Linked DNA regions of Rhodopseudomonas palustris. The protein of the gene in region 2 interacts with the protein of the main gene of each other region in a pairwise test. Links are inferred from orthologs where the notes say so. Each region holds a gene or a part of one and is shown on either strand. Other genes may lie near its edges. The genes, in order: ptsN and FLL57_RS01005.

Evidence for each region.
Region 1: the proteins of FLL57_RS01005 (region 2) and ptsN interact in binary tests that used the Escherichia coli proteins (3 or more experiments, as listed by UniProt). The link is inferred for Rhodopseudomonas palustris from one-to-one orthologs.

The regions. Positions count from the first base shown.
Region 1 is NZ_CP041387.1:4,878,297-4,893,066, forward strand. Bases 3,607-6,458 are described here. They hold ptsN (PTS IIA-like nitrogen regulatory protein PtsN), read right to left. Parts: upstream 5,338-6,458; coding sequence 4,876-5,337; downstream 3,607-4,875. Other genes in these bases: FLL57_RS22495 (sn-glycerol-3-phosphate import ATP-binding protein UgpC), read left to right, coding at 3,607-3,726; FLL57_RS22500 (Hsp20 family protein), read left to right, coding at 3,878-4,303; FLL57_RS22505 (DUF1150 family protein), read left to right, coding at 4,353-4,619; hpf (ribosome hibernation-promoting factor, HPF/YfiA family), read right to left, coding at 5,610-6,218; rpoN (RNA polymerase factor sigma-54), read right to left, coding at 6,275-6,458. Outside these bases: sn-glycerol-3-phosphate ABC transporter substrate-binding protein UgpB, read left to right, coding at 1-737; sn-glycerol-3-phosphate ABC transporter permease UgpA, read left to right, coding at 903-1,784; sn-glycerol-3-phosphate ABC transporter permease UgpE, read left to right, coding at 1,784-2,632; more of FLL57_RS22495, read left to right, coding at 2,638-3,606; more of rpoN, read right to left, coding at 6,459-7,918; lptB (LPS export ABC transporter ATP-binding protein), read right to left, coding at 8,121-9,095; FLL57_RS22530 (LptA/OstA family protein), read right to left, coding at 9,276-9,941; LPS export ABC transporter periplasmic protein LptC, read right to left, coding at 9,950-10,693; FLL57_RS22540 (ribonuclease D), read right to left, coding at 10,934-11,548; FLL57_RS22550 (complex I NDUFA9 subunit family protein), read left to right, coding at 11,960-12,925; FLL57_RS22555 (undecaprenyl-diphosphate phosphatase), read right to left, coding at 12,981-13,787; FLL57_RS22560 (glutathione S-transferase family protein), read left to right, coding at 13,987-14,679; tRNA epoxyqueuosine(34) reductase QueG, read left to right, coding at 14,628-14,770. UniProt on the Escherichia coli protein: Seems to have a role in regulating nitrogen assimilation.
Region 2 is NZ_CP041387.1:207,850-222,979, forward strand. Bases 6,152-9,363 are described here. They hold FLL57_RS01005 (sensor histidine kinase), read left to right. Parts: upstream 6,152-6,472; coding sequence 6,473-9,163; downstream 9,164-9,363. Other genes in these bases: FLL57_RS01000 (K(+)-transporting ATPase subunit C), read left to right, coding at 6,152-6,457; FLL57_RS01010 (response regulator), read left to right, coding at 9,160-9,363. Also shown: FLL57_RS00975 (bifunctional metallophosphatase/5'-nucleotidase), read right to left, coding at 1-840; FLL57_RS00980 (hypothetical protein), read left to right, coding at 1,065-1,541; FLL57_RS00985 (K(+)-transporting ATPase subunit F), read left to right, coding at 1,955-2,044; potassium-transporting ATPase subunit KdpA, read left to right, coding at 2,055-3,758; potassium-transporting ATPase subunit KdpB, read left to right, coding at 3,769-5,841; more of FLL57_RS01000, read left to right, coding at 5,855-6,151; more of FLL57_RS01010, read left to right, coding at 9,364-9,864; FLL57_RS01015 (crotonase/enoyl-CoA hydratase family protein), read right to left, coding at 9,995-10,756; FLL57_RS01020 (acyl-CoA dehydrogenase), read right to left, coding at 10,820-12,601; FLL57_RS01030 (MFS transporter), read right to left, coding at 13,756-15,130. UniProt on the Escherichia coli protein: Member of the two-component regulatory system KdpD/KdpE involved in the regulation of the kdp operon. KdpD may function as a membrane-associated protein kinase that phosphorylates KdpE in response to environmental signals.

The DNA.
Region 1 (14,770 bases), 4.7 Mb from region 2 along the record:
CCTGGGCCAATCTGGAGCAGCTTTCGGCCTGGCACAACGTGCCGCTGGCGAGCAAGGCCAATGGCCTCGACGGCTTCGACACCAAGCTCGAATTCAACGGTCCGGTGCAGATCAAGCATCTCGAGAAGCTGATCGAGCTGCAGAAAGACAAGACCTACGACTACTCGGGTCGCACCAATGCCGGCGAGGGCCGTTTCACCTCGGGCGAGTGCCCGCTGTTCCTGACCTCGTCCGGGTTCTTCGGCAACGTCAAGTCGCAGGCCAAGTTCAACTGGACCAACGCGCCGATGCCTTACTATCCGGACGTCCAGGGCGCGCCGCAGAATTCGATCATCGGCGGCGCTTCGCTGTGGGTGATGGGCGGCAAGACACCTGAGGAGTACAAGGGGGTCGCCAAGTTCCTGGCGTTCCTGTCCGACACCGACCGCCAGGTCGCGATCCACAAGGCGTCGGGTTACCTGCCGATCACCAAGGCGGCATACGAGAAAGCCAAGGCCGACGGCTTCTACAACGAGCAGCCGTACCTCGAAACGCCGATCAAGGAGTTGACCAACAAGCCGCCGACCGAGAATTCCCGCGGTCTGCGGCTCGGCAACATGGTGCAGCTCCGCGATCTCTGGGCCGAGGAGATCGAGCAGGCACTCGCCGGTAAGAAGACCGCCAAAGAAGCCCTCGACGCCGCTGTGACGCGTGGCAACACGATGCTGCGACAGTTCGAAAAGACTGCGGTTCGTTAGCCGCGTTACCCCTAGCGTCATTGCCCCGCGAAAGCGGGGCACCCAGTACTCCAGAGCGTCTCGGCGAGACTGTCGGCGTCACGGAGTACTGGGTCGCCCGGTCAAGCCGGACGATGACGACGGAGTGCTTGTCGAGTCTTCCGGCCACAGGTAAGCAGCTGATCCATGCTCAAGCAGGCCGTCTTTCAGTCGAAGTTACTGCCCTATCTGCTGGTGCTTCCGCAGCTCGCGGTGGTGCTGGTGTTCTTCTATTGGCCGGCCGGCCAGGCGGTGATCCAGTCGTTCCTGATGCAGGACGCGTTCGGGCTGTCGACCGTGTTCGTCTGGTTCGACAATTATCGCGAGTTGCTCGCTGATCCGGACTACTTCGCCGCCATCCTGCGGACCTTCGCATTCTCCTTCGCGATCGCGCTGTCGTCGCTGTCGCTCGCGCTGCTGCTGGCGGTGATGGCGGATCGGCCGCTGCGCGGCTCGACGTTCTACCGCACCCTGCTGATCTGGCCCTATGCGGTCGCACCGCCGGTGGTCGGTGTGCTCTGGATCTTCATGCTCAATCCCTCGCTCGGCGTGATCGCCCACGGCCTGCGCGCGCTCGGGATCGACTGGAATCCGCTGCTCGACGGTCATCAGGCGGCGTTGCTGATCATCCTCGCCGCGGCCTGGAAGCAGATCTCCTACAACTTCCTGTTCTTTCTCGCCGGCCTGCAGGCGATCCCGGCCAGCGTGATCGAAGCCGCGGCGATCGACGGCGCGAGGCCGATGCGCAGATTCTGGACCATCATCTTCCCGCTGTTGTCGCCGACCATCTTCTTCCTGATCGTCGTCAATGTCGTCTACGCCTTCTTCGAAACCTTCGGCATCATCGACACCATGACGCGCGGCGGCCCGGCGAAGGCGACCGAGACGCTGGTCTACAAGGTCTACAGCGACGGCCTGCTCGGCGGCAATCTCGGCAGCTCGGCCGCGCAGTCGGTGATCCTGATGGGAATCGTTATCGCGCTCACTGCGTTTCAGTTCCGCTTCGTCGAGCGCAAGGTCAACTATTGATGGTCGAGCACCGCAAGTTCGGGAATCTGCTGCCGCATCTGGTGCTGTGGGCCGGCGTCCTGATCGTGGCGTTTCCGGTGTATCTGGCCTTCGTGGCATCGACCCAGGACAACGCCTCCATCGCCAACGGCCAGATGTCGCTGTTGCCGGGCGGGCATTTCCTCGAGACGTACACCAAAACGTTGTTCGTCGGCACATCGGGCACCACCCGCGAGCCGGTCGGCACCATGCTGTTCAATTCGATGGTGATGGCGATGACGATCGCGCTCGGAAAGATCGGGATCTCGATCATTTCGGCCTACGCGATCGTGTATTTTCGCTTCCCGTTCCGGATGACGATCTTCTGGCTGATTTTCATCACCTTGATGCTGCCGGTCGAGGTGCGGATCTATCCGACCTACAAGATCGTCGCCGACCTCAACCTGCTCGACAGCTACGCAGGCCTGACGCTGCCGCTGATTGCGTCGGCGACCGCGACATTGCTGTTCCGGCAGTTCTTCATGACGGTGCCGGACGAGCTTTTGGAGGCGTCGCGGATCGACGGTGCCGGCCCGTTCCGGTTCTTCTGGGACACCCTGCTGCCGTTGTCGCGCACCAACATGGCGGCGCTGTTCGTGATCCTGTTCATCCTGGGCTGGAATCAGTATCTCTGGCCGCTGCTGATCACCACGCGCGACGACATGCAGACCATCCAGATCGGCATCCGCAAGATGATCGTCACCTCCGACGCGCTCACCGAGTGGCCGGTGGTGATGGCCACCGCAGTGCTGGCGATGCTCCCGCCGGTCGCCGTGGTGGTGCTGATGCAGAAGCTGTTCGTGCGCGGACTGGTGGAGACGGAGAAGTAGCAACAGTGGCCAACGTCGTTCTTCGATCTGTCCGCAAGACCTATCCTGGTGGTTTCGAGGCGATCAAGGGAGTCGATTTCGAGGTCGGTGACGGCCAGTTCTGCGTCCTGGTCGGGCCCTCCGGCTGCGGCAAGTCCACGCTGCTGCGGATGGTGGCGGGGCTGGAAACGATCACCTCCGGCGAGATCGAGATCGGCGGCCGCGTGGTCAACCAAATCGAGCCGGCCGATCGCGACATCGCCATGGTGTTCCAGAATTACGCGCTGTATCCGCACATGAGCGTCTACGACAATATGGCCTACGGCCTGCGCAATCGTGGCACGGCCAGGGCCGAGATCGAGGCGCGGGTGCAGGAAGCCGCGCGCATTCTCGAGCTCGGCTCGATGCTGACCCGCAAGCCGCGTCAGCTCTCCGGCGGCCAACGCCAGCGCGTCGCGATGGGCCGTGCGATCGTCCGCCAGCCGAAGGTGTTTCTGTTCGACGAGCCGCTGTCCAATCTCGATGCCAAGCTGCGGGTGGCGATGCGGGTCGAGATCCGTAAGCTGCAGCGCCGGCTCGCCACCACCGCGATCTACGTCACCCACGATCAGCTCGAGGCGATGACGCTGGCCGATGTGCTGGTGGTGATGAACGCCGGGGAGGTTGAACAGATCGGTTCGCCCCTCGATGTCTACGCTCGGCCGGCGACCACCTTCGTCGCATCGTTCATCGGTGCGCCTCCGATGAACCTGATGCCGCTCGCGGACGATCTGCGGGCGCAGCTCGGCAGCGCGCCGCCGGAGGCCGGCATTCTCGGCGTTCGCCCCGAAGACCTGACGATCGTCTCGGGGACGGCGGGCAGTGGCGCTCTGGCGCTCGACGTCACGGTCGAGGCGATCGAGCGGGTCGGGCCCGAGACGTTCGTCTATGGGGCCCGGGGCGATCACCTGAACGAGCCGGTGGTGGTCGGCAGCCCGGAAGCGGCCGGCGCGGACCTCATCGTCCGCATCCCCGGGCAGGCGGCGCCGGGCATCGGGGAGCGCATTACGGTTACGGCGCCGCCGCCGAGCCTGCATCTGTTTTCCGCCGACGGCCGCCGCCGGATTGTCCGATAGGCCCCTAAGTCTCTGGCGTAATTCGCTGTTCCGACCTTCTTGCAGAGCCGTTCTGCACTGCCCATATTCGAATGGACCGGCCGGCAAGGTGCCGAACGGTCGATGGGGTGCCGCAAGGACCCCCTCAAAGTCGCTTCGAGAGGACTTTGTGATGTCTCGTGTTCCTTCGTTATCAAGTCCCTTCCTGCTGGGATTCGACGAGATCGAGCGTGCGCTCGACCGAGTCGTGAAAGGCGCCGACGGGTATCCCCCGTACAACATCGAGCGGTGCGAACGCTGCGACGGTGACCCCGAAAAGCTGCGTATCACGCTGGCGGTGGCCGGATTCACCCGCGATCAACTCGACGTCACGGTTGAGGAAAATCAACTGGTGATCCGCGGGCGGCAGCAGGATGACAAGGCCCGGCAATACATCCACCGTGGCATCGCCGCGCGTCACTTCCAGCGCACCTTCGTGCTGGCCGACGGGATGCAGGTGTTGGGAGCGGACATGAAGAACGGGCTTCTGTCGATTGACCTGATCCGGCCGGAGCCGGAGCGGGTCGTTAAGACAATCGCCATCACCGAACACGAATAATGGAACGAGTGGCGGACTCGACCGCTTAAGTCTTAGAGGAGTCGAGACCATGACTGAATCTGGTACTACGCATGGAAATGTGGGCGTCACGCCGGAGGCGCTGGCGCATCTTGGCGAAGGTCATATCGCCTATGTGAAGCAGATCCGCTCCGAAGACGTGCCCGGTCTGTTTCCGCAGGCCCCCGAAATCGCGCCCGGCCTCAAGCTGTTCGCGCTGCATTCGGCAGACGGCACGCCGATCATGCTGACCGACAGCAGGGAAGCGGCGATCGCGAATGCCTGGAGCCAGGAGTTGCAGGCCGTCAGCGTTCACTGAACGCTGATTGCACGGATGGTTACGCGACGCGGGGTGTCCGGTGACGGCGCTCCGCGCCCGCTGGCTACCGATGAGCGGCATTTTGCGCGAGGGCTCTTCATCAGCAAGCAACCGGATGCGTTGCGGCGCCGATCTCACCTAGCCAATAGCCTCGGCTATTCTGATCGACGACCTCCGCCGCTCGACGAGATCGTACGGACCAAGCCAGCTCGATCACAACAGATCGACCACGAGGCGCGATGCCGTCGTCGGTTGCTCAAGCCGCCGTCGCGGGCGGCAATGCGAGAACCGAATAGATCGCTTGGGAGTCGCGTGAGGCGCGAAGTTTTTTGGCGACGTCCTGATCGCGCAGCAGCCGGGCTATCCGCGCCAGCGCCTTGAGGTGATCGGCGCCCGCCCCTTCCGGCGCCAGCAGCAGGAAAACCAAATCGACCGGCTGACCGTCCATCGCTTCGAAATCGATCGGCCGCTCCAGTCGCGCGAACAGCCCGAACAGCTTCTCGAGCTTCGGCAGCTTGCCGTGCGGAATCGCGACGCCGTAGCCGACCGCGGTGGTCCCGAGCTTCTCGCGCTGCAACAGAACTTCGAAAATCGTGCGCTCGTTCTGGCCGGTCAATTCACTGGCGCGGGCCGCGAGTTCCTGCAGCGCCTGCTTCTTGCTGATCACCTTCAGCGCCGGGATGACGGCCTCGGGCGCGACAAGATCCGTAATCGTCATCAGGCGTTCCGAGGATGTTGCTGCGGTCCGGGGTGAAATAGGACGGCGGTGGGTTGCGTCAAGCGTTCGATCCGAGAGGCTTCGCACGATCCCCTGATCGCAACCGAAAACGCTCCGGAAATCATGATCCTAACTTAAGTCTAGCATTCCTGACGGCGGCCGTAAAATGGCGCCGTCGGCCCGCCGAAAAGCGGCGGACCATAGGCAGAGCGTTGGACGAGCGTCAATGCCTCGCGGCAAACCGCCTGTGCGGTTCCCGCGAGGCATCGCGATCAGCTCGCGGCGCCGTTCGGCACCGGCGGATCGATCCAGCCGATATTGCCGTCGGCACGACGATAGATGATGTTCACGCGGCCCGAGCCGCCGTGCAGGAACACCACCACCGGCGCGCCGGTGAGGTCGAGCTCGACCACCGCCTCGCTCACCGAGAGCCGCTTCATCGCGGTGGTGGCCTCGGCGATGATCACCGGGTTGTAAGCGTCTTCCTGATGTTCCTCGTCGCCGGGCGCCTCGATCACGTAGCTCGGCACGTCCACCGGCGTGCTGAGTTCGGCCAGAGCGTTGGCTTCGGCATGGGCCTTCCGCGCCGAACGATCCTTCAGCCGGCTCTTGTAGCGGCGCAGCCGCTTTTCGATCTGCACCAGCGCCTGATCGGCGCTCGCATAAGCGTCCGCCGCGTTGGCCTCGGCTTCCAGGGTGATGCCGGAATCAAGGTGCAGCGCACAATCGGTACGGAAGCCGAAACCGTCCTTGCTGAGCGTGAAGTGTCCCGAATAGTTGCCATCGAAATACTTGCGCAACACCTCCTCGGTGCGTTCGCTCACGCGGCCGCGCAGCGCTTCGCCGATGCTGATGCTCTTGCCGGATATCCGGATGGTCATGGCAGTCCTCGATTCGTCTTAGGGGAGGTGACACTAGTCAGAGCAGGGCCGCGCAATCAAGCTGGGGCGGTGTCGCGGGACCGGCTCGCGGCCGCCGACTGCGTACCGAGCATGTTCTGTTTGTCCCGGCGGCGCTGCACTGAAGAGGGGATACGCATCGCTTCGCGATACTTCGCGACGGTGCGACGCGCGATGTCGATGCCGGCTTCGCGCAGCCGGTCGACGATCGTATCATCCGACAGGATCGCCGACGGCTCCTCGCTGTCGATCAACTGGCGGATCTGGTGCCGCACGGCTTCGGCCGAGTGCGCTTCGCCGCCGTCGGCGGAAGCGATCGACGCGGTGAAGAAATACTTAAGTTCGAAAGTGCCGCGGTTGGTCGCCATGTATTTGTTGGCGGTGACGCGCGACACCGTCGATTCGTGCATCTGGATCGCGTCGGCCACGGCTTTCAGATTCAGCGGCCGCAGATGTTTGACGCCGTGGGTGAAGAAGCCGTCCTGCTGGCGCACGATCTCGGTGGCGACCTTGAGAATGGTGCGGGCGCGCTGATCAAGCGCGCGCACCAGCCAGGTGGCGTTCTGCAGACAGTCGGAGAAGTACGATTTGTCGCCGTCCTTGCGGATCGTCTTCGACAGCTCCGAATAATACGACTGGTTGACGAGTACCTTCGGCAACGTGTCGCTGTTGAGTTCGACCAGCCAGCCGCCGTCGGGGCCGGGGCGGACGAATACGTCGGGCACGATGGTCTGCACCCGCGACGAGCCGAATTTCAGTCCGGGCTTCGGATCGAGGTGGCGGATTTCGCCGATCATGTCGACGAGATCCTCGTCGTCGACGCCGCAGATCTTGCGCAAGCTGGCGACGTCGCGCTTGGCCAATAGATCGAGATGTTCGACCAGCGCCTGCATCGCCGGATCGTAGCGGTCGCGCTCGCGGAGTTGGATGGCGAGGCATTCGCTCAGGTTGCGCGCGCAGATGCCGGGCGGATCGAAAGTCTGCAGCACGTGCACGACAGCTTCGACTTCGGCCGAACTGGCGCCGAGCCGTTCGGCGGCGTCGCCCAGATCGGGCGGCAAGTAGCCGGCGTCGTCGACCAGATCGATCAGGTATTGCCCGATCAGGCGCTGCGACGGTGTCGTCACCGCGACGGCGAGCTGTTCGGCGAGATGATCGGCGAGCGAAGTCTCTGCGGCCACGAAGGCTTCGAGATTGTAGCCCTCGTCCGATGAGGCCCCGCCGCCCCATTCCGTATAGGAGGCCGGCGCGCTGTCCTGTGCGGCACGGGCTGCGGCTTCGGCGGGCTCTTCGGGGAATACGTTTTCCATGCCGGTATCGAGCGTCTGCTCGATATCGCTGCGGCTGCCGAGATCCCGGTGCATCCACTCTTCGGTGCCGGGCTCGAAGGCGCTTGCGCTTCCCGCCTCGACGAAGTCGGAGCTTTCACCACCGGCGTCGTCACCGCCGCTCTGGCTGAAATCGTTACCGCTCTCGCTGCCGTCCACCGCGGTCTCACCGGCCACCGGCGGCTCGCCATTGTCGCTGGCGCGATCGAGAAGCGGGTTCTTTTCGAGTTCGTCTTCGACGAATGCCGCGAGGTCGAGATTCGACAACTGAAGCAGCTTGATCGCCTGCATCAGTTGCGGGGTCATCACCAGAGACTGTGTCTGGCGGAATTCGAGTCGTTGCGACAGCGCCATGGTGGCCAAAACGGTAGTTGGTCCGTTTCTTGCTTACGCCTTTCCGGTGCGGTTGTACACGCCTTGACGAATGGGAAATTTGGAGTAGAGGCGGCGGCGCTTCGGCGGCGGCCAGGTCCGGTATCTTGGTAGTACGATCACGAGGTCGGATCGGTCCGGACCCGGAGATCATGGACTCCCTCGGTGCAAACCGCAACCGGCTTCACAGCCGGAACTCTTCGCCGAGGTAAAGACGCCTGACGTCCGGGTCGTTGACGATGTCTTCCGGCGTCCCCTCGGTCAGGATCTCGCCCGCATAGACAATGTAAGCACGGTCGGTAAGGCCGAGCGTTTCGCGGACGTTGTGATCGGTGATCAGAACGCCGATGCCGCGATTGGTGAGATGTCGCACCAGATCCTGGATGTCGCCGACCGCGATCGGATCGATGCCGGCGAACGGCTCGTCGAGCAGCATGTAGTTCGGTCGGCTCGCGAGCGCGCGGGCGATTTCGACGCGGCGGCGCTCGCCGCCGGACAGCGCGATCGACGGCGATTTGCGCAACCGCTCGATGTTGAATTCCTGCAGCAGATTGTCGAGCTGGGACTCGCGCTTGCGCTTGTCCGGTTCGACCGATTCCAGCACCGCACGGATGTTCTGTTCGACCGTGAGGCCGCGGAAGATCGAGGCTTCCTGCGGCAGGTAACCGATCCCGAGACGGGCGCGCTGATACATCGGTAGCTTGGTGACGTCGTGGCCGTCGAGTTCGATCGCGCCGTTGTCGGCCTTGATCAGTCCGGTGATCATGTAGAACACCGTGGTTTTGCCGGCGCCGTTCGGGCCGAGCAGGCCGACCGCTTCGCCGCGGCGGACATAGATGCTGACACCGCGCACGATCTTGCGGGTGCCGAAGCTCTTCTCGACACTGTGAACTGCCAGATAGCCGGATGGTGTCGGTGTCGCGGCCCGGGGTGCGCTCGCCTGTCGGGTCGGGGCCGTGGTCTGACGTGGAGCGGCGGCCGTCGGCGTTCTCTGCTGAGCCGCATACGCATCGCTGCGCGCGACCGGCGGGGCGTCGCGGACCGGCGCGGTCAGCAGATCGCCGACCTCGTCGCCGAGTCCGGTGATATCGGTTCGTGCGCCTGCAAACCCGGAAGCCTTCGGGCCGCGCCGACGGAACATGCCGCGAAGATCCACCATGCCGCTATCGAACCTGCCCAGTGACGCACCATGCCACCGTCATACGGGTGGCGCCGCAGCCGGTGCCGCGTGCCGGCACCACGGCGTTGTGGCGTTGCGACAGGGGCAAGGCTTCCCAATCGCTGTTACAGGCCTGCGGCATCCGGTTCAACATCGGTGCCCGCCGATCGTCGCGCCGGGTCACTTCGGCTTGCCCGAACCGGTCGGCGGCCCGAGTGGAAGCGGGCCGCCGCCATTTGTCCCCGACGATTGAAACAGGCCCTGGACCCGACCGCTGTCGGATTCCACCCGCGACACGCCGGTGGTCATGTCGACCATCAGCCGATCGCCGCGCACCACGTTGCGGGCCTGGGTCAGCACCACATTGCCGGTCATCGTCACGAGGTTGGTCTTGGTCTCGAACACCGCCTTGTCGCCGGTGACGACCTGGTCTTTCTGGGTGACGACAACATGGCCCTTGGCCTCGAGCCGCCGGATCGACGAGGCGCCGTCCGGCCCCGGCGCGGCCGCTGCCATCGGCTTGCCTTTGGCTCCCTTGGCCGGCGCCTGATCCTGATCGTAGAACACCACCAGGGTCTGCGAAGTCATCGTGGTGTCGCCCTGCACCACTTTGACGTTGCCGGAGAAGGTCGCTTCCTTCTTCTTGTCGCGCACTTCCAGCGTGTCGGATTCGATCTGGATCGGCTTGTCGCGGTTCTGCGAGAAGCCCTGCATCGCATTCGGCACGCCCTGCACGGCGCTCTGCGCCGCCGCCGGTTGCGGCCCCAGGGCCGACACGGCGATCATCGCGGCGCAAACCGCGGCGAGCGTGCCGCGGCGCGAACGGGGAAGGGCGGCAATTCTCATTGTCGGGCTCACCTCGCGGGGGCGCGCTGGCCGGAAACGGGAGCCGGCCGTTTGGCCGGGGCGGGAGGCGGGGCGGGCTGCGCCACAGGATCCGCGGCTGGCTCGGCCAGCGCTGCATTGTCGAGGTTCATCACCACGCCGCCCTCGAACCGGATCAGGTCGCCCTTTTCGGTGATGCGCATCCGCTGGCCGCGCAGCGTGCCGCCCTCCCATTTGACGTCAACCGGCGCGTCGGAGGTGACCGTGCCCTGACCCATGTCGACGTCAGCCTGCGTCATCCATGCCTCGGTGCCGGAGGAATTGTGCAGATAGACGTCCTTGTTGAGCTTCAGAAGCTGCGCCTTGGTCTGGAACTGCCCCTCGCGGGCCTCGATCACCACGGTCGACTGATCTTCGGACTGCACCTTGGCCCGCAGCGTGTGCAGGTCGACGTGATCCTGGCTGGTTAGATCCTGGGTGGCCGAGCGTGCCCACATTTCATAGGGGCGGCCATCATTGGTGAATCCGGCCATATGCGGCGATTCCATCGTGATCTTGGTGCCGGAGACCACCAGGTCGCCGATGTCGAGCGGCAGATTCGTCAGGTAGCGGAACGGGTTGAAGATCGAGATCGCGACGATCACCGCCATCGACAGCACCACCACCAGCGGCACCGCGACCCGCAGGGTTCGCACCAAGCGGCTGTGGCGCGCCGCTGCTGCGAAACGCGCCTCCATTCCGGCCTGATAGGACGACATTTCGACCGCCGTCACCGCTGCTCCCGAAGTTGTCTTGCGTCAGTTACGGAGCCTCGCACTCATGGTTTGGAGTGCCGCCGCCGGGTGCCGCCTCCAGTCTGCGACACATCCTTAAGCTAGTCTTAATTGCCCCGTCACGGGAGGGCCACGCCGGCCGATCGGACCGAGGGGCCCATCAGGCCGAGGAGTATGACCGAAACACGGCGCGCGATCGCGGAACACGGCTCTGAGCCCGTCCGCAATGCGTCCTGCCGGTTACGAGTGAGCGAAAATGTCCTCTTCGCTCCAGCCATCGAGGTCGAGCCGGGCGCGCACCGGGAGGAAGCCGAAGCAGGCCGCCGCCAGATCGGTGCGGCCTTCGCGTGCCAGCATGGTGTCGAGTTTGTCGCGCAGCGCATGCAGGTGCAGCACGTCGGAGGCGGCGTAGGCAAGCTGGGCGTCGCTGAGCGACTCGGCGCCCCAGTCGCTGGATTGCTGCTGCTTCGACAGGTCGATGCCGAGCAGTTCGCGCACCAGGTCCTTCAAGCCATGCCGGTCGGTGTAGGTGCGGGTCAGGCGCGAGGCGATCTTGGTGCAGTACACCGGCTGCGGCATCACGCCGAACGCCTTGTACAGCGCTGCCAGATCGAATCGGGCGAAGTGAAAGATCTTCACCACGGCCGGATCGCCGAGCAACTTCTTCAGGTTCGGCGCATCGGTCGCCCCTAGCGGGATCTGCACCACGTCGGCGCTGCCGTCGCCATTCGACAATTGCACCACGCACAGCCGGTCGCGATGCGGATGCAGCCCCATCGTTTCGGTGTCGATCGCCACCGAATGCGTATAGCGGGAAAGATCCGGCAGGTCGCCGCGATGCAGGCGGATCGTCATATGTCGCAAACCCTTGGCCATGGAAAAGGGCACCGAACGCCCCGAATCGGCCGCCAAACCTATCGCCCCGACCCGCGCGACGCGAGGGGCGGCGCCACCTCGCGGTGGACGTCTCGACCGATGACTTTGTAAGGAGATGCCGATGCGAGGAGAAGGGCGTGGGCAATGGTGCCCAGGAGAGGACTCGAACCTCCACGGTGTTACCCACTGGTACCTGAAACCAGCGCGTCTACCAATTCCGCCACCTGGGCCCGGGGCGCTTGATAGGGAGGCGTTACGGAAAAGTCAAATGCCTTCCGCTGACCAAATCCGCTGTACAGCGAAAGGTTGATGGCGTAACGCGAAACCGCCAGAATGTCCGCGAATTCCCGGACGTCAAAAGACGCTCCTCCGCGATCAGGATCAGCCCGCATGACTTCGAATCTCGACACGCTCGTCACGGTTTTCGGTGGCTCCGGCTTCCTCGGTCGGCACATCGTCAGTGCGCTGGCGCGGCGTGACTACCGGATTCGGGTCGCAGTGCGGCGGCCGGAGCTCGCCGGCCATCTGCAGCCGCTCGGCCGGGTCGGGCAGATCCACGCCGTGCAGGCGAATCTGCGTTATCCCGAATCGGTCGCGGCAGCGATGCGCGGTGCGCATGTGGCCATCAATCTGGTCGGCATCCTCGCCGAGGGCGGTGCGCAGAAATTCGATGCGGTGCAGGGCAACGGCGCCGCCTCGGTGGCGCAGGCGGCGGCTTCGGTCGGTGCCCGCATGGTGCACGTCTCGGCGATCGGGGCCGATCCGGATTCGCCGGCGCGTTATGCCCGCAGCAAGGCCGCCGGCGAGCGCGCCGTGCACGAAGCGGTGCCGCAGGCGACGATCTTCCGGCCCTCGGTGGTGTTCGGGCCGGAAGACCAGTTCACCAACCGATTCGCCGCGCTGGCGCGGATGTCGCCGGTGCTGCCGCTGGTCGGCGCCGACACCAAGTTGCAGCCGGTCTATGTCGGCGATGTCGCGACCGCGATCGCCGATGCGGTCGATGGGCTCGCCAGACCGGGCGCCGTTTACGAGCTCGGCGGTCCCGAAGTACTGACGATGCGCGAGATCATGCGCATCATCCTCCAAATCACCGACCGCAAGCCGCTGCTGCTGCCGTTGCCGTTCGGCCTCGCCAGCCTGCAGGCGATGCTGCTGCAATTCGCTCCGGGGGCCTTCAAGCTGACGCCGGATCAGGTGAGGATGCTGGAAGTCGACAACGTGGTATCCGAAGCCGCCACCAAGGCTGGCCTGACCCTCCAGGGTCTCGGCATCCAGCCCGATTCGATGCAGGCGGTCGTGCCGTCCTATCTGTGGCGGTTCCGCAAGACCGGGCAATTCGCGCGCAAGACCGCGTGAGCAAATCGTAACGCGGCGTCTTCGGGCGCCGCATTTCGGCTCCGAGAGCCGATCGCTACATCCCGAGCGCCAGCGCGATCAGGCCGAGCGTGCCGACGATCACGCGCCACCACGCGAACAGCTCGAAGCCGTGGCGGGTGACGTAGGTCAGGAAGGTCTTCACCACGATGATCGCGGTGATGAACGACACCACGAAACCGATCGCCACGATGGTGAGATTGTCGAAGGTCATCTCGCCGCGGCTCTTGTAGAGATCGTACACGAAGGCGCCCAGCATCGTCGGAATCGCCAGGAAGAATGAGAACTCGGCCGCTGAGCGCTTGTCGGTGCCGAGCAACATCGCCGCGACGATGCTGGCGCCGGACCGTGACACGCCGGGGATCATCGCGGTGCATTGCGCGCAGCCGATATAGAAATAGGTTCGCAGCGGGAACGCCGTCGCGTCGTGATAGCGCGGCTTCAGCTCGAGCTGGTCGACCCACAACAGGATCGCACCGCCGACGATCAGCGAGAAACACACCACCCACGGATTGAAAAGGAAGTGCTTGATGTAGCCGCCGGCTGCGGCGCCGATCACCGCGGCGGGTAAAAACGCCAGCAGCACCCCGATCACGAACCGACGCGCGGCGGGATCGCTGAACATCCCGAGCGCGATTCGCCACAATTTCACGAAATACAGCGCCAGAATCGCCAGGATCGCACCGAGCTGAATCAGCACGGCGAAGGACTTCCAGAAATCGCCTTCGCCGAGATTGAAGAACCGTCCTGCCAGCAACAGATGGCCCGTAGATGACACCGGCAAGAATTCGGTCACACCCTCGATGATCCCGAGAATGACGGCTCTGATGATATCGGTGAGCATGGAATCGTCCGCTGAAAGGGATCGGTCGTCCGCGAGGCTGGACCTTGTGGCCTATTCCCCACCATGCCGCAACGGCAAAAATCCGACCTTCGGTGCCTTGCCTCGCCGCAGCATGCGACTAGGTTGGCGCCCGCACGAAGGGCGTGTCCGGCGCGATCCGCCACGGTTTGTTAAGCTCTTCGAAACTATCTAGGTCAGCATGTACACCCTCTTCCACCACCCGTTCTGCCCGTTGTCGCGGTTCATCCGCCTTGCGCTCGGGGAACATGGTCTCGATCTCAGATTGGTGGAGGAACGGTCCTGGGAGCGTCGAACCGCGTTCCTGGCGCTGAACCCGGCTGGAACCACGCCGGTGCTGGTCGCGGAGGGGCGGCCGCCGGTTCCCGGCGCCGGAGTGATCACGGAGTTTCTCGACGAGGTGCACGGCCCCGAGCTCGGTGATCGCCGGCTGCTGCCGCAGTCCACCGCAGAGCGTATCGAGGTGCGGCGGCTGCTGTCGTGGTTCAACGACAAGTTCTTCGAGGAAGCCTCCGGCCCGCTGATGACCGAGCGGATCTACAAGCGCTTCATGAGCGAAGAAGATGGCGGCGGTCCGCCGGCGATGGACGTGATCCGTGCCGCCAACGCCAATGTGCGCTACCATCTCGCCTATATCGGCTGGCTGGCGCGCACCCGGAACTTTCTCGCCGGGGATCGCATGACTTACGCAGACCTCGCCGCAGCCGCGCATCTGTCGGCGATCGACTATCTGGGCGACGTGCCATGGATCGAGGACGAGGCGGCAAAGGCCTGGTACGCACGGATCAAGTCACGCCCGTCGTTCCGTCCGCTGCTGAGCGAATGGCTGGCGGGGGTGCCGGCGTCGCGCACCTACGTGGATCTGGATTTCTGAGCCCCGCTGCCGGCCCCTCGGAGTCGCGAATAGGCGGCGCTGCTTGGCGCGCGCAGCTCGCCGATCAGGCTTACGCTCTCGGTTTCGATGC
Region 2 (15,130 bases):
CACGTCGACGGCGCGATCGAGCTTGTTGACGATCTCGACGATCGGGCCGGAGATTCCCGGGCACGCATTGTAGTCGCCGGTGGGAAAGCCGCCTTCGTGAATCAGCACCACGATCGCCTCGACCCCTTCGGCCTTCAGCTCGGGGATCAAGGCGTTGACGGTCTCCGCCTCATCCCTGAACGACAGGCCGGCGACGCCCGGCGGCGACACCATGTTGGGGGTGTTCTTCAGCGTCAGCCCGATGAACGCCACCGGCACGCCGCCGAATTTGCGGATCGCGTAGGCCGGAAAGACCGTCTTGCCGGTCGCGGTCTCGACCGTGGAGGCGGCCAGATAGTTGAACGCTGCGCCCTTGAACGGATGCGGCCCGCGGCAGCCGTCCACCGGATGGCAGCCGCCGTTCTGCATCCGGAGCAGTTCGGTCTTGCCTTCGTCGAATTCGTGATTGCCGACGGAAGACAACGCCAGTCCCATCACCGACAGCGCCTCGATGGTCGGCTCGTCGTGAAACATCGCCGACAGGAACGGGCTGGCGCCGATCAGGTCGCCGGCGGCCACGAAGATCGTGTTGCGGCGTCCCTTGCGCAGCTCCTTGACCAGCGTCGCCATATGCTCGGCACCGCCGGCCGCGACCTGGATCTTCTTGGCCGGGTCCGCCGGATCGTCGATCATGATGCCGCCGGGCGGCGGCTGCAGATTACCGTGAAAGTCGTTGATCGCGAGGATGCGCAGATCGACCGGCGGCGGCAGCAATTCGGCGGCGCGCGTCGCCGGCGCCGCGGCGAGCATCATCACGGTCGCGGCGGCGAGCAGGGCGGTGCGGTGGCGAAGCTTGGTCATCGGCGATCCGGACAGAGCTGTTGGAGGCCCCGCATCGCCTGCCGCGTGTCCGAATGCAAGCGCGGCGTGGCGTCGCTTTGCCGCATCGCGAACGCTATCGATCCTTCGCCGAATACCAACCTTGCGGCCGTGCCGATTGAATTGGACGTCGGCGGCGCGTTACTGATGCCGTTCCATCGGCGCGTCGCCGAGTCGCGACGCTCGTACAATCCCGGGGATGACGCATGAAGAGGTTCTCGCTCGCCAAGCCCGCTGCTGTGGTCATCGGTGCCATGGCACTGGTCGGCACGGTCTCCCTTGCCGGCGCGCAGCAACCGCGGGAAGGCGAGAGGCCCCAGCCGCGCCTCGCCGATCTGATGCAGGGCGCACAGGTCGGGCACATCAAGCTGTGGTTCGCCGGTAAGGCCGGCAATTGGGGACTGGCGACCTACGAGACCAAGCAGCTCAAGACCAGGCTGGAAGACGCCGCAGCACTGTATCAGAGTCTGCCGGTCAACGACGTCACCACCATGGCCAAGCCGCTCGACGCCATATCGGCGGCGATCGCCGCCAAGGATCGCCGGGAATTCGTCCGCGCCTATGGTGAACTCACCGCGGGATGCAATTCCTGCCACCAGTCGGTGAAGCTCGGCTTCATCAGGATGCAGACGCCTGCGGCGAATCCGTTCAGCAACCAAGAATTCGGGGCGGGGAAGAAGTAAGCGGCCAGGGCGGCGAACGAAGCCCGCTTATTCGATACCCGCGTCCCGCGTCGCGCCCCGACTGCGCCCTTGCGCCGGTCGGCTCGCCGATCGTCGCCTCCTGGCCGGAGCGTCCTGCTTGCGGGCCGAAGCCGCATGGCGCTGCGAAGATGGGCCAGCCGCGTTCTGCCGTGGCCTCCGTGGGCAGCAGCCCTGATGATTGCGCCCGGGTCCGGCGGGCATCTTTATCCCGTCTTTATGCTCCGACCGTCATTTCCGCATCGTTTCCTTACGTGCCGATCGATACCTGCCTCCTGACGCAATCTTTCAGGAGGCTTCGATGCTCGATCTGTTCATGTTGCTGACCGGTGCCGGACTGTTCGTCTTGACCATTGGCTATGCCTACACCTGCGAGCGGATTTGAGAGGCACACCATGTCGCTCGATCTCGCACTCGCTGCGGCGGTGACCGCCGGGCTCCTCCTCTATCTCACCTATGCGCTGCTGCGTCCGGAACGGTTCTGAGGAGAGAGCCATGACTCTGATCGGCTGGATACAAATTCTCCTGTTCGGCGCCGTCGTCGTGGCGCTGACGGCGCCGCTCGGCGCCTACCTGACCGCCGTGTTCGATGGTCGCCGCACGTGGCTGTCGCCCGTTCTCGTCCCGGTCGAGCGCGCGCTGTATCGCGCCGCGGGTGTCGATCCGCAGCACGAGCAGCACTGGCTGAGCTACGCGCTGTCGCTCCTGCTGTTCCACGTCGGCGGATTCCTGCTGCTCTATGCGCTGCTCCGGCTGCAGGCAGGACTGCCGCTCAATCCGGCGGCGCAGGGCGCGGTGGCCCCCGATCTGGCCCTCAACACCGCGATCTCGTTCATCACCAATACCAACTGGCAGAACTACGGCGGCGAGACCACGCTGTCCTACCTCACCCAGATGCTCGGGCTCACGCATCAGAATTTTCTTTCGGCGGCGACCGGGATCGTGCTGGCGGTGGCACTGATCCGAGGCTTTGCCCGTGCGTCGATGACGACGGTGGGAAGTTTCTGGGTCGATATCACCCGCTGCACTCTCTATGTGCTGCTGCCGATGTGCGTGCCGTTGGCGCTTTTCCTGGTGTGGCAGGGCGTGCCGCAGACGCTGGGGCCCTATGCCGAGGCGACGACGCTGGAAGGCGCGCGGCAGACGATCGCGCTCGGTCCGGTGGCGTCGCAGGTTGCAATCAAAATGCTCGGCACGAATGGCGGCGGTTTCTTCAACGCCAACGCCGCGCATCCGTTCGAGAACCCGACCGCGCTGTCGAATTTCGTGCAGATGCTGGCGATCTTCGTGATCGGCGCGGCAATGACCAACGTGTTTGGCCGCATGGTCGGTAACCAGCGCCAGGGTTGGGCGATCCTCGCGGCTATGGGCGTGTTGTTCATCGTCGGAGTCACGGTCTGCTACTGGGCGGAGGCCAACGGCACCCAGGCCCTGCACGCGCTCGGACTTGCCGGCGGCAACATGGAAGGCAAGGAAGTCCGCTTCGGCATCGCCGCCTCGGCCCTGTTCGCGGTGGTTACCACTGCGGCATCCTGCGGGGCCGTCAATTCGATGCACGACGCCTTCACCGCGCTCGGCGGCATGATCCCGTTGGTCAACATGGAGCTCGGCGAGATTGTGATCGGCGGCGTCGGCGCCGGCCTCTACGGCATGTTGCTGTTTGCTATCCTGACGGTCTTCATTGCCGGGTTGATGGTCGGCCGCACTCCGGAATACGTCGGCAAGAGGATCGAGGCGCGCGAGGTCAAGATGGCCATGCTGGCGATCCTGATCCTGCCGCTGATGATGCTGGGCTGGACCGCAATCGCCGTGGTGTACCCGCCGGCGGTGGCGTCGATGGCCAATGCCGGGCCTCACGGCTTCTCCGAGGTGCTGTACGCCTTCACTTCGCAGACGGCGAACAACGGCTCGGCATTCGCCGGGCTGAGCGGGAATACACCCTTCTACAACCTCGCGGGTGCGGTGGCGATGTTCGTCGGCCGGTTCTGGGTGATCGTGCCGGCGCTGGCGATTGCTGGCTCGCTCGCTGGCAAAAAATCGATCCGCGCGTCGTCGGGCACCTTCCCGACCACCGGTGCGCTGTTCGTCGGGCTGCTGATCGGGGTCATCCTGATCGTCGGCGGTCTGACGTTTTTTCCGGCGCTCGCCGTCGGGCCGCTCGTCGAGCACTTGGCGATGGCGGCGGGTCAAGTGTTCTAGGAGCAAGATCATGCAAGCTTCCAAACTCCGCAAGCGGGCGAGAAAGACCACACTGCTCGATCCCGCGATCATGTTGCCGGCGATCGGTCAGGCGTTCGTCAAGCTCGATCCGCGCACGCTGGTGAAGAACCCGGTGATGTTCGTACTCGAAGTCGTGACGGTGCTGGCCACGGTCTTGTTGATCCGGGACATGGCGACGGGCAACGGCGAGCTCGCCTTCGAACTCCAGATCGCGATCTGGCTGTGGTTCACCGTGCTGTTCGCGAATTTCGCCGAAGCGATCGCCGAGGGGCGCGGCAAGGCGCAGGCCGATACGCTGCGGCAGACGCGCGCCAGCACGGTCGCGAAGCGGTTGCTGATGCCCGGTAACAATGAACTCTTCGAGAGGGTCGCGGCCGAGCGTCTCATGGTCGATGATCTGGTGGTGTGCGAGGCCGGCGACGTGATCCCTGGCGACGGCGAGGTCATCGAGGGCATCGCTTCGGTCAACGAAGCCGCGGTGACCGGTGAGTCCGCGCCGGTGATCAGGGAGTCGGGCGGCGACCGCTCGGCGGTGACCGGCGGCACGACGGTTCTGTCCGACCGCATCGTGGTCCGCATCACCTCGCAGCCCGGTTCCTCGTTTCTCGATCGCATGATCAAGCTGGTCGAGGGAGCCGAGCGGCAAAAGACGCCGAACGAGATAGCGCTCAATATCCTGCTGGTCGGGCTCACCATCATCTTCGTGTTCGCCACCGCTTCGATCCCGAGCTTCGCCTCCTATGCGGGCGGATCGATCTCGGTGATCGTGCTGGTGGCGCTGTTCGTCACGCTGATTCCGACGACCATTGGCGCATTGCTGTCGGCGATCGGCATCGCCGGCATGGATCGGCTGGTGCGCTTCAACGTGCTGTCGATGTCGGGACGCGCCGTCGAGGCGGCAGGCGATATCGACACGCTGTTGCTGGACAAGACCGGCACGATCACCTTCGGCAACAGACTCGCCACCGAGATCATCCCGGTGCCGGGCGTCACCGAACAAGAAGCGGCCACTGCGGCGCTGCTCGCCAGCGAAGCCGACGAGACCGCCGAGGGGCGCTCCATCGTGGCGCTGGCGCAGGAGAAATATGCTGTAGCGCCGCAACCGGCGGACCAGCGAGCGAAGTTCGTTCCGTTCAGCGCCAATACGCGGTTGTCCGGCGTCGACAGTGGCGGCCGCCGCTTGCGCAAGGGGGCGATCGACTCGGTCTTCGGCTTCGTGCGGGAGCAATCCGGCAGTGAGGTAAGCGAGCCGCCGGCGTTCCGCGCCGCGGTCGACCGCATCGCCCGCTCCGGTGGCACGCCGCTCGGACTGGCGGAGGGAGGGAGACTGCTCGGCGTCATCCATCTCAAGGACGTGGTCAAGCCGGACGTCCGGGACCGTTTCGCCGCGCTCCGGCGGATGGGAATCAAGACGGTGATGATCACCGGCGACAATCCGGTGACCGCGGCCTCGATCGCATCCGAAGCCGGCGTCGACGATTTCATTGCCCAGGCCACCCCCGAGGACAAGCTGCGCTATATCCGTGGCGAGCAGGCGCAGGGGCGCCTGATCGCGATGTGCGGCGATGGAACCAACGATGCCCCCGCGCTGGCGCAGGCCGATGTCGGGGTGGCGATGCAGAGCGGCACGCAGGCCGCGCGCGAGGCCGGCAACATGGTCGACCTCGATTCCGATCCGACCAAGCTGATCGAGGTGGTCGAAATCGGCAAGCAACTACTGATGACCCGCGGCGCGCTCACGACGTTTTCGATCGCCAACGACGTCGCGAAGTATTTCGCGATCATTCCGGCGATGTTCGTGGCGTTCTATCCGCAGCTCGGCGCCCTCAATGTCATGGGTCTGTCGACGCCGCAGAGCGCCATTCTGTCTGCAATCATCTTCAACGCGCTGATCATCATCGCGCTGATTCCGCTGGCGTTGAAGGGCGTCACCTACCGGCCGATCGGCGCCGCGGCGCTGCTGCGGCGGAATCTTCTGATCTACGGACTTGGCGGCATCGTGCTGCCGTTTGTCGGCATCAAGGCGATCGACCTCGCCGTCACCGCGCTGCATCTCGTGTAAAGAGGAGGCCGTCATGTTGAAGGAAATCCGTCCCGCGCTGGTGGTGTTCGCCGTGCTCACGCTGCTCACCGGTCTGCTCTATCCGCTGGCGATCACCGGCGTTGCGCAGGTGCTGCTGCCGACGCAGGCCAACGGCAGCCTGGTCGAGCAGAACGGTCGGGTGATCGGCTCGGCGCTGATCGGTCAGGCGTTCACCGACCCGAGATATTTTCACGGCCGCCTTTCGGCCACCACCGCGCCGGACCCGCAGGACGCAACCAAGACCGTGCCGGCGCCCTACAATGCGGCGAACTCGATGGGCGCCAATCTCGGCCCGACCAGCGCGGCGCTGAAGGAACGGCTGGCCGCCGACGTCACGGTGCTGAAGTCCGCCAACCCGGGCGCCGCCGTACCGATCGATCTGGTGACCACCTCGGGCAGTGGCCTCGACCCGGACATTTCGCCGGAGGCCGCGCTGTTTCAGGTTGGACGAGTCGCCAAGGCGCGGGGCGTCGATGAGGGAAAACTCCGGGCGCTGGTCGACAGCCAAGCCCAGGGCCGCGACCTCGGCCTGTTCGGCGAACCGCGCGTAAATGTACTGAAATTGAACCTTGCGCTGGATAGGATGGGGCTCTGAACCGATCGAGGCGAGATGTCGAACGTGACCGCCACCGCCAGGGGATCGCCGGACGCGCTGCTGGAGCTGGCGCGCAAGGAGGGACGCGGCCGCCTGAAGATCTTTGTTGGCGCGGCGCCGGGCGTCGGCAAGACGTTCGCCATGTTGACTGCCGCGCACCACGAAAAGGCCGGTGGCCGCGACGTCGTCGCCGGGCTGATCGAGACCCACGGCCGCCACGAGACCGAGCGGCTGCTCGACGGTCTCGAAGTCCTGCCTCGGCACAGCATCGTCTATCGCAACCAGATGATGCGCGAGTTCGACATCGACGCCGCGCTCGAACGCCGGCCCGACCTGCTGCTGGTCGACGAATACGCCCACACCAACGTATCGGGCAGCCGCCATCCCAAGCGCTGGCAGGACGTCGACGAGTTGCTCGCCGCCGGCATCGATGTCTGGACCACCCTCAATATCCAGCACCTCGAGAGCCTCAACGACGTCGTCCTGAAGATCAGCAAGGTGCGGGTGCGCGAAACCGTGCCCGACAAGGTGTTCGATCGCGCCGACGAGATCGTGCTGGTCGACCTGCCGCCGGACGAACTGCTGAAGCGATTGGCCGAGGGCAAGGTCTATGTTCAGGACACCGCGGTGCGCGCGGTGGAGAACTTCTTCAAGCCGCAGAACCTCACCGCGCTGCGCGAACTGTCGCTGCGACGCGCCGCAGAACGGGTCGACGCGGCGCTGATTGAGCGGATGCAGGCGCAGGCGATTGAAGGGCCGTGGGCGGCGGGCGAGCGCATTCTGGCCTGTGTGGGGCCTGACCCGTCTTCGCCAGGAGTGGTACGTGCCGCAAAGCGACTCGCCGATCTGATGGATGCGCCATGGTTGGCCGTGACGGTGGAGCGGCCCGGTTCCAATCCGGATGCCGCCTCGCGCAAGCGCTGCGACGACGCGATCAAGCTCGCCGAAAGTCTGGGGGCCGAGGTTCATACCCTGACCGGCGTCGATTTTCCCGAGGAGCTGCTGCGTTTCGCCCGGTTCGAAAACGTCACCCAGATCGTGATCGGACGCGCAGAGGGCAGCGGGCTACGCGGCATGTTGTGGCCTTCATTGCCGCAGCAATTGGTGCGCCGCTCGCAGGACATCGCCGTGCATCTGGTGCCGCGGCAATCCGATCAGCGGCCGCTGCCGAGGGTGCCGCTGTCGGTACGGCTGAACGCATCGACGCCGGCCCATCTCCTGTATGCCTCGGTCGCGGTGGCGGGCGCAGTCGGTGTCGGCAAGCTGATCGTGGGGGCAGTGCCGACGCCGAATCTGTCGATCGTGTTTCTGATGGCGGTGCTGTTCAGTGCCATCAAGTCCGGGGTCGGACCGGCGATCTACGCATCCGTGCTGTCGTTTCTCGCCTATAATTTCTTCTTTATTCCTCCGGTCCACACCTTCACCATCGCCGAGCCCTACGAGCTGTTGGCGTTGATCATGTATCTGGTGGTGGCGTTCGTCGCTGCGACGCTGGCCGGGCGTCTGCGCGAACAGGTCCGGGTCTCGGCCAACCGTGTCCGGGCGATGCGGCGGTTGTATGAGTTCACCCGCCGGCTGTCGGGTCTCGCCACACCGGAGACGATCGCCGAAGGCGCGGCGAGCGAGATCTACGCGTCGCTGGCGCGCGGGGTCGTGGTGCTGCTGCCGGCGGGCGACGATCTCGAGCTGGCGGCGGCATGGCCGCCGGAAGACGAGCTGGATGCGGCGGCGATTACCGCGGCGCGCTGGGCCTACACCCACAATGAGCCCGCAGGCACCGACACCGGCACGCTGCCGATGTTACCATGGCGCTTCCTGCCGGTGCGGACGGGCCACGTCACCTACGGCGTGATCGGCGTCGGCCGCAACAAGGAGACGGCGCCGCTCGATGCCGAATCCCGCGCGCTGCTCGATACGCTGACCGAGCAGACTGCCGCGGCGCTGGAACGCGCCTCGCTGACACGCGAGATGGTCAGCGCCCGCACCGCCACCGAGACCGAGCGGGTACGCAATACGCTGCTGGCCTCGATCTCGCATGATTTCCGCACGCCGCTCGCCTCGATCCTCGGCTCGGCGACGAGTATGCTCAGCTACGGCGACAAGATCGATGCCGCCGGACAGCGCGACCTGCTGGGCAATATCCGGCAGGAAGCGGAGGCGCTCGACGAGATGGTTCGCAATCTGCTGTCGATCACGCGAATCGAGGCCGGTGCACTGGAGTTGCGCCGCGACTGGCTCGACCTTCGCGAGATCGCGGCGCGGGTAGCAGCGGCGGCCCGCCGGCGCGGGGCCCAACAACAAATCGAGATCGCTTTGCCCTCCGACCTGCCGCTGGTCCGCGCCGATGCGACGCTGGCGGAGCAGGCGGTCGGAAACGTAGTCAACAACGCGCTTCAACATACCGCTCCGGCGAGCCGTGTCACGATCGATGCCACCCTGTCGTCAGCGACCGTGGATTTGCGCATCACAGACGACGGCATGGGAATTGATCCGGCGGACTTGCCGATGCTGTTCGAGCGCTTCACCCGAAGGACGCCGGCCGGGCAGGACTCGACGCATCGCGGTCAGGGCACCGGGCTCGGCCTCGCCATCGCCAAGGGCATCATGGCGGCGCATGGCGGCGGGATAAGCGCCGAGAGTCCGGTCGATCAGGGGCGCGGCGCCCGCTTCATCCTCAGCTTTCCGCGGGAGGCGACCGAGCCATGAGCATCAAGCCGCGCGTGCTGGTGGTCGACGACGAACCGGCGATCCTGCGCTTCCTCAGGCCGGCCTTGGAAGCCAACAGCTACGAGATGGCGAGCGCCGCGACCGTCACCGATGCGGTCAAGCGTATCGCCGCCGACGCGCCCGATCTGGTGCTGCTCGATCTCGGTCTCGCCGATGGCGATGGCAAGGACGTCATCCGCCAGGTTCGCGGTTGGTCGGAGGTCCCCATCATCGTGCTGTCGGCGCGCGAGCGCGAGATCGAGAAGATCGAGTCGCTCGATCTCGGCGCCGACGACTACGTCAACAAGCCGTTCAGCATCGGCGAGTTGATGGCGCGGATGCGCGCAGCGCTGCGTCACCGACAGCGGCGCAACGCGGAGCCCCTGCGACTAAAAGTCGGCAGTATCGAGATCGATGCAGTGCGCCATCGCGTCGTCCGCGACGGAGCCGAGTTGAAGTTGACGCCGAAGGAATTCGAGCTGCTGTCGTTCCTGGCGCGGCACGCCGGCCGCGTGGTCACTCATCGGCAGATTCTCGCGGCGGTTTGGGGGCCGGCGCACACCTCGGATACGCAATATCTGCGAGTCTATGTCGGCCAGCTTCGCCAGAAGATCGAGGCTCGCGCCGACGAGCCGCAGATCATCCTGACCGAACCGGGCATCGGGTACCGCATCGGGGGCGACGACGAGCCCCGGGCCTAATCAGTCCGGATAGGACGGGAATGTCGGATTCCGCCTGGTATCGGCTTCGCCGGATCGTGCGGCTCGCCGCTGCATTTCCTTGATGCGTCCTGTTCAACCACGCCTGCTTCTGGCTGGCTCGAAAACCCCGCTATCCCTTCTTCCGCTGGAAGAACTTCATGAACGCGCTGACCGCTTCCTGCGATGTCATGCGCTCGCCGAACAGTTTGCTCTCCTGATCGATTCGGGCGATCAGCTCGTCCGGTGACGGCTTGATCAGCTTGCGCGAGATCGCCACCGCTTCGGCCGGCAGCGCGCAGATGTCGCGGGCGGCTTTCATCGCATCGGCCTCGGTCTGGCCGGGCGGCACCACCGCGTTGACGAAGCCGGCTTCTCGCGCCTGTTCGGCACTGAGCTTCTGGCCCATCACCAGCATCGCGAAGGCGCGCTGGTGGCCCATGGTGCGCGGCGCCAGCAGGCTCGAGGCGCCTTCCGGCACCAGGCCGAGCTGGATGAACGGCGTGGAGAACGTCGCGGCGGTAGAGGCCAGCACGACGTCGCAGTGAAACAGCATCGTGGTGCCGATCCCGATCGCCAGCCCGTCGACGGCGGCGATCAGCGGCTTCTGGTTGTGCGCCAGTGCGTAGAGAAAATCGGTCGCCGCCGTCACCCGCGGCGCACCGCTCTGGTCGGTGCCGGCTTTGAGGAAATCGTCGAGGTCGTTGCCGGCGGTGAACACGCCGGAGCCGCCGGTGATCACCAGACAGCGGACGGTGGGATCGTCCTGCGCCGAACGGATCGCATCGCTCATCCGGCGATACATGCCCTGCGTCAGGGCGTTCTTCTTTTCCGGACGGCGCATGGTGATCACGCGCACGCCCTCTTCATCGGCGACGATCAGATGCTCGGACATGATTTCCCCCAGGAACGGCCCGCTCGCGGTGGCGGGCTTCGGTATGGCCGCTTGCGCGGCGGATCAGGCTGACAGCACCGCTTCGGCACCGGCCACTGCTTCGGCGCTGTCGATCACGCTGCGCTCCAGCGCCGGGGCCTGGACGGCGACCGTCTCGGCGAAGAACCGCGCCAGCGCGACATAGCGCGACGGCGCGCTGATGCCGTCGAGATCGCGCGCCGCGAGCGCTTCAGCCGCCAGCGTGCAGCCGCCCAGCGTGGCGCCGAACAGGCGCAGGTAAGGCGTGGCGCCGGCCAGCGCATCGTTGGTGGCGCCGCCGAGCTTGTCGAGCAGATAGCGGCTGGTGCGATCGAGCGATTCCAGCGCCTCGCGCAGCCGCAGGCCGGTGAGGCCGAAGCCGGGGTCGTTCGACGCTTCGACACTTTTGACGATCAGCTTCAACTCGTCGAGCAGCGCGAACACCGAGGCGCCGCCATTGTTGCCGAGCTTGCGGGTGACGAGGTCGATCGCCTGGATGCCGTTGGTGCCTTCGTAGATCGGCGCGATCCGCGCGTCGCGATAGTGCTGCGCGGCGCCGGTCTCCTCGATGAAGCCCATGCCGCCGTGGATCTGCACGCCGAGCGAGGCGACCTCGATGCCGATGTCGGTGGAAAACGCCTTGGCAATCGGCGTCAGCAGCGCGCCGCGGGCGGCGGCGGCGGCTTTGACCTTGGGATCGGAGCTGCGCGCCGCGATGTCGAGCGCGACCGCGGTCGAATAGCAGATCGTGCGCGCGGCGCCGGTCAGGGCCCGCATCGTCAGCAGCGTGCGCTTGACGTCCGGGTGCTTGATGATCGGATCTGATCCGGAGCCGGTGCTGCCGATCGCGCGGCCCTGTTTGCGCTCCTGCGCATAGGCCAGCGCCTGCTGATAGGCGCGGTCGGCGATGCCGACGCCCTCGAGGCCGACGGCGAGGCGCGCCTGGTTCATCATCGTGAACATGCACTGCATGCCGCGGTTTTCTTCGCCGATCAGATAGCCGATCGCGCCGCCATTGTCGCCCATCGTCATGGTGCAGGTTGGCGAGGCGTGGATGCCGAGCTTGTGCTCGACCCCGCTCGGATAGATGTCGTTACGGGCACCGAGCGTACCGTCGGCACCCACCAGAAACTTCGGCACCAGGAACAGCGAGATGCCCTTGGTGCCGGCCGGCGCATCCGGCAGCCGGGCGAGCACGAAATGCACGATGTTGTCGGTCATGTCGTGATCGCCGTAGGTGATGAAGATCTTGCTGCCGAAGATCCTGTAGCTGCCGCCTTCGGCCCGCTCGGCGCGGGTGCGCAGCGCGCCGACGTCGGAGCCGGCCTGCGGCTCGGTGAGCTGCATCGTGCCGGTCCATTCGCCCGACACCAGCTTGGACAGATAGATCTGCTTCAGCTCGTCGCTGCCGTGTGTGTGCAGCGCATCGATCGCCGACAGCGTCAGCAGCGGGCACAGTCCGAACGCCATGTTCGACGACGCCCAGATCTCGGTGCACGCCGCATTGACCGCCATCGGCAGCCCCTGGCCGCCGAAATCCTCCGGCCCCGACACCGCGTTCCAGCCTGCGGCGATCCAGCGCTGATAGGCATCGGGCCAGCCCGGCGCGGTGGTGACCTTGCCGTGTTCGAGCTTGATGCCGTGCTTGTCGCCGACCCGGTTCAGCGGCGCCAGGATGTCGCTGGCGAATTTACCGGCTTCGTCGAGGACCTGCGCGGTGATCTCGCCGTCGTAGTCGCCGAAATGGCCGGCGGCGACCGCCGCTTGCAATCCCGCGCCGTGGTTCAGCGAAAGAAGGATGTCGTCGATCGGTGCGCGATAGGTCATGACAGTGTCTCGGCTGACGGAAGGATGCCGGCCTTTTTCCACGAAATGCCGCTCCTCTCAACCGTCCGTGGGGTCGCGATCGCCGGACGAGCCGGCCGGGGATCGCGATGTTGCGGCTGCGGCTGCGCGATCGGGCCGGATTTCGGGCTTTCGGCGGTTGAAAAGCCGCCTTTGTCTCGATAGACCGGCGGAGCCGAGGCGAATCCGCCGCCCGGCCGCAATGCGCGGGCCGGGATAGGCCTTTTTGGGGCGTAGCCAAGCGGTAAGGCAGGGGATTTTGATTCCCCCATGCGGAGGTTCGATCCCTCCCGCCCCAGCCAGATTGGTCTATTTTATTGATAATGTTGTGTTAAATTTCCGAGCTGGGGGGCTGATGCACAACCCTGCGACACAAATCCCAGATCGATGCCATGCTTCGGACGGTCGTGGATCGGCATCCATCCTCGACGCCTGCCGCAACAATCCTATCCATCCCTAGAAGCTGTCGGGTGACCTCGCAGTCCCTGGAAAATGATGTGTTGGTCACGTTTGCTGACCTATTTCGGAATCTCAATGTGCATGGAACGAGAGGGGCAGTATGAGCCTCACCATTTTATGCGTTCTAGAGGGATGCTCCAAAATCGCCGTTCGGAGCCAACTTCGATTACAGCCATCGGGCCAAAGGAAGCGCGGCTGATGCTGCAACGCACATCGCTGCCGAGGTAGCTAAGACGCGCTCAGTCCACGTCCAAACCCGTCGGTCATTGTCGGTCCATAAGCGGACATTAGCGGGTGGCTGAATTGCGAGACGGTTCTATTTCAACATCATCGATGATGGTGGAGGCAGTTCGTCTTGACGCGATCGTGGTGTGCGCCTCCAGCGCCGCGTCGTTGCTATCGCCTTGTACTTCCGCTCGGGAAACGCGATCCGTTTTGGTAACGGCGCTCAACGAGCTCGCATCAATGCGTCCATGAATTCATGGACGCTCTTCGACTTCGGCCGATCCGCCGGGAAAAGCAAAAGGGAGCGGACGACTAAGCTTGGTTCGAATGGCTTCAGGATTTGCTTGAACGATCGACGACGGAATGACGAGAAGGCGTTGTGATGGCGAAAGGGCTGGCTAGAACAGCGGAAGCCCAGTTGCGGTGGTGTTGATGCGAAACATTGCCCCGCGTTACTGGAGAAACTTTGCTGCCAAAAGGTGAGTTACGCGGGGCTCCGCGCTCGCGCTGAATCGGTGCACCTGATCCTGGAGGACGCGGTCGGCGTTGGTGACGCGTTCGTGCTGCCGGAGATGTTCGAGCCACGACGCCACCTTGAACACTTCGACGAACCGGCCGGGCTGCGCGGCGTCCTCGAAGACGTCCCACGCATAGGCGCCGTCGCGGCGGCGATGCCGGCTCAGCCGGCGGATCGCCTGGAGGAAGTCGTCGCGCTCGCCGGCCGCGACCTGGTACTCGACGGTGATCAGCACCGGGCCGCGATCGGCATCGGTGTCGAGCGTCAGCACCGGCGACGGCCAGTGCATCGACGGCGACAGATCGCTGTCGGCGCCGCCGCGTAGCTTCCAGCGCCAGGTCGCTGCGATCCCAAGTACCGCGCCAGCGGCGGCGGCAAAATGCGCGGCCGGCAGGCCGAACAGCGATGCGAGTTGGCCCCACAGCGCGCTGCCGGCGGTCATCGCGCCGAAGAATGTGGTGACGAACATTGCCAGGCCGCGGCCGCGCACCCAGTCGGGCAGCGCGACCTGGACCGAGACGTTGAGATTGGCCAGCACCGCGATCCACGACAGGCCGGCGATAACGCAGGCCAGCACAGCGAGTTCGACGCGGTGGACCGCGCCGAGCAGCGCGAGACAGAGTGCGGTGCCGAGCGTGCCGGCCGCGACCACGCGATCCGGTCCGAGCCGCGCCTTTAGCCACGGCAGCACGAACGCGCCGACGACGGCGCCGAGGCCGATCGCGCCGAGCAGGATGCCGTAGAGTTCGGGGCCGCCGGCGATACGCGAGCGGGCTACCAGCGGCAGTAGCGCCCAATAGGCGCTGGCGAAGAAGAAGAACGCGACCGCGCGCATCAGGGTTGCGCGCAGGTCAAGATTGTAACGAGCGTGGCGGAAGCCGATCACGATCGCGCCGAACAGGCGCTCCGGCGGCAGCCCGGTGGTGCGCGCCGCCGGCGGTCGCCACCACAGCAGCGCGCCGATCACCGCGAGATTACTGAGCGCGTTGATCCAGAACGGCGCGGCGATGCCGATCACCCCGATCACGACGCCGCCGAGCGCCGGCCCTATCGCGCGGCTGACGTTGACGCCGACGCCGTTACTGGTGACGGCCGAGCCGAGATCCGGCTTCGGCACCAGCAGCGGCACGATCGACTGCCAGGCCGGCGCCGCGAACGCCGCGCCCGCGCCGAGCAGGAAGGTGAACAGCAGCAGCAACACCGGGTCCATCCGGCCGAGCCCGACCAGCGTGGCGCTGGCGACGGCGAACACCGTCAGAACGATCTCGATCAGGATCAAGAAGCGACGCTTGTCGACGATGTCGGCGAGC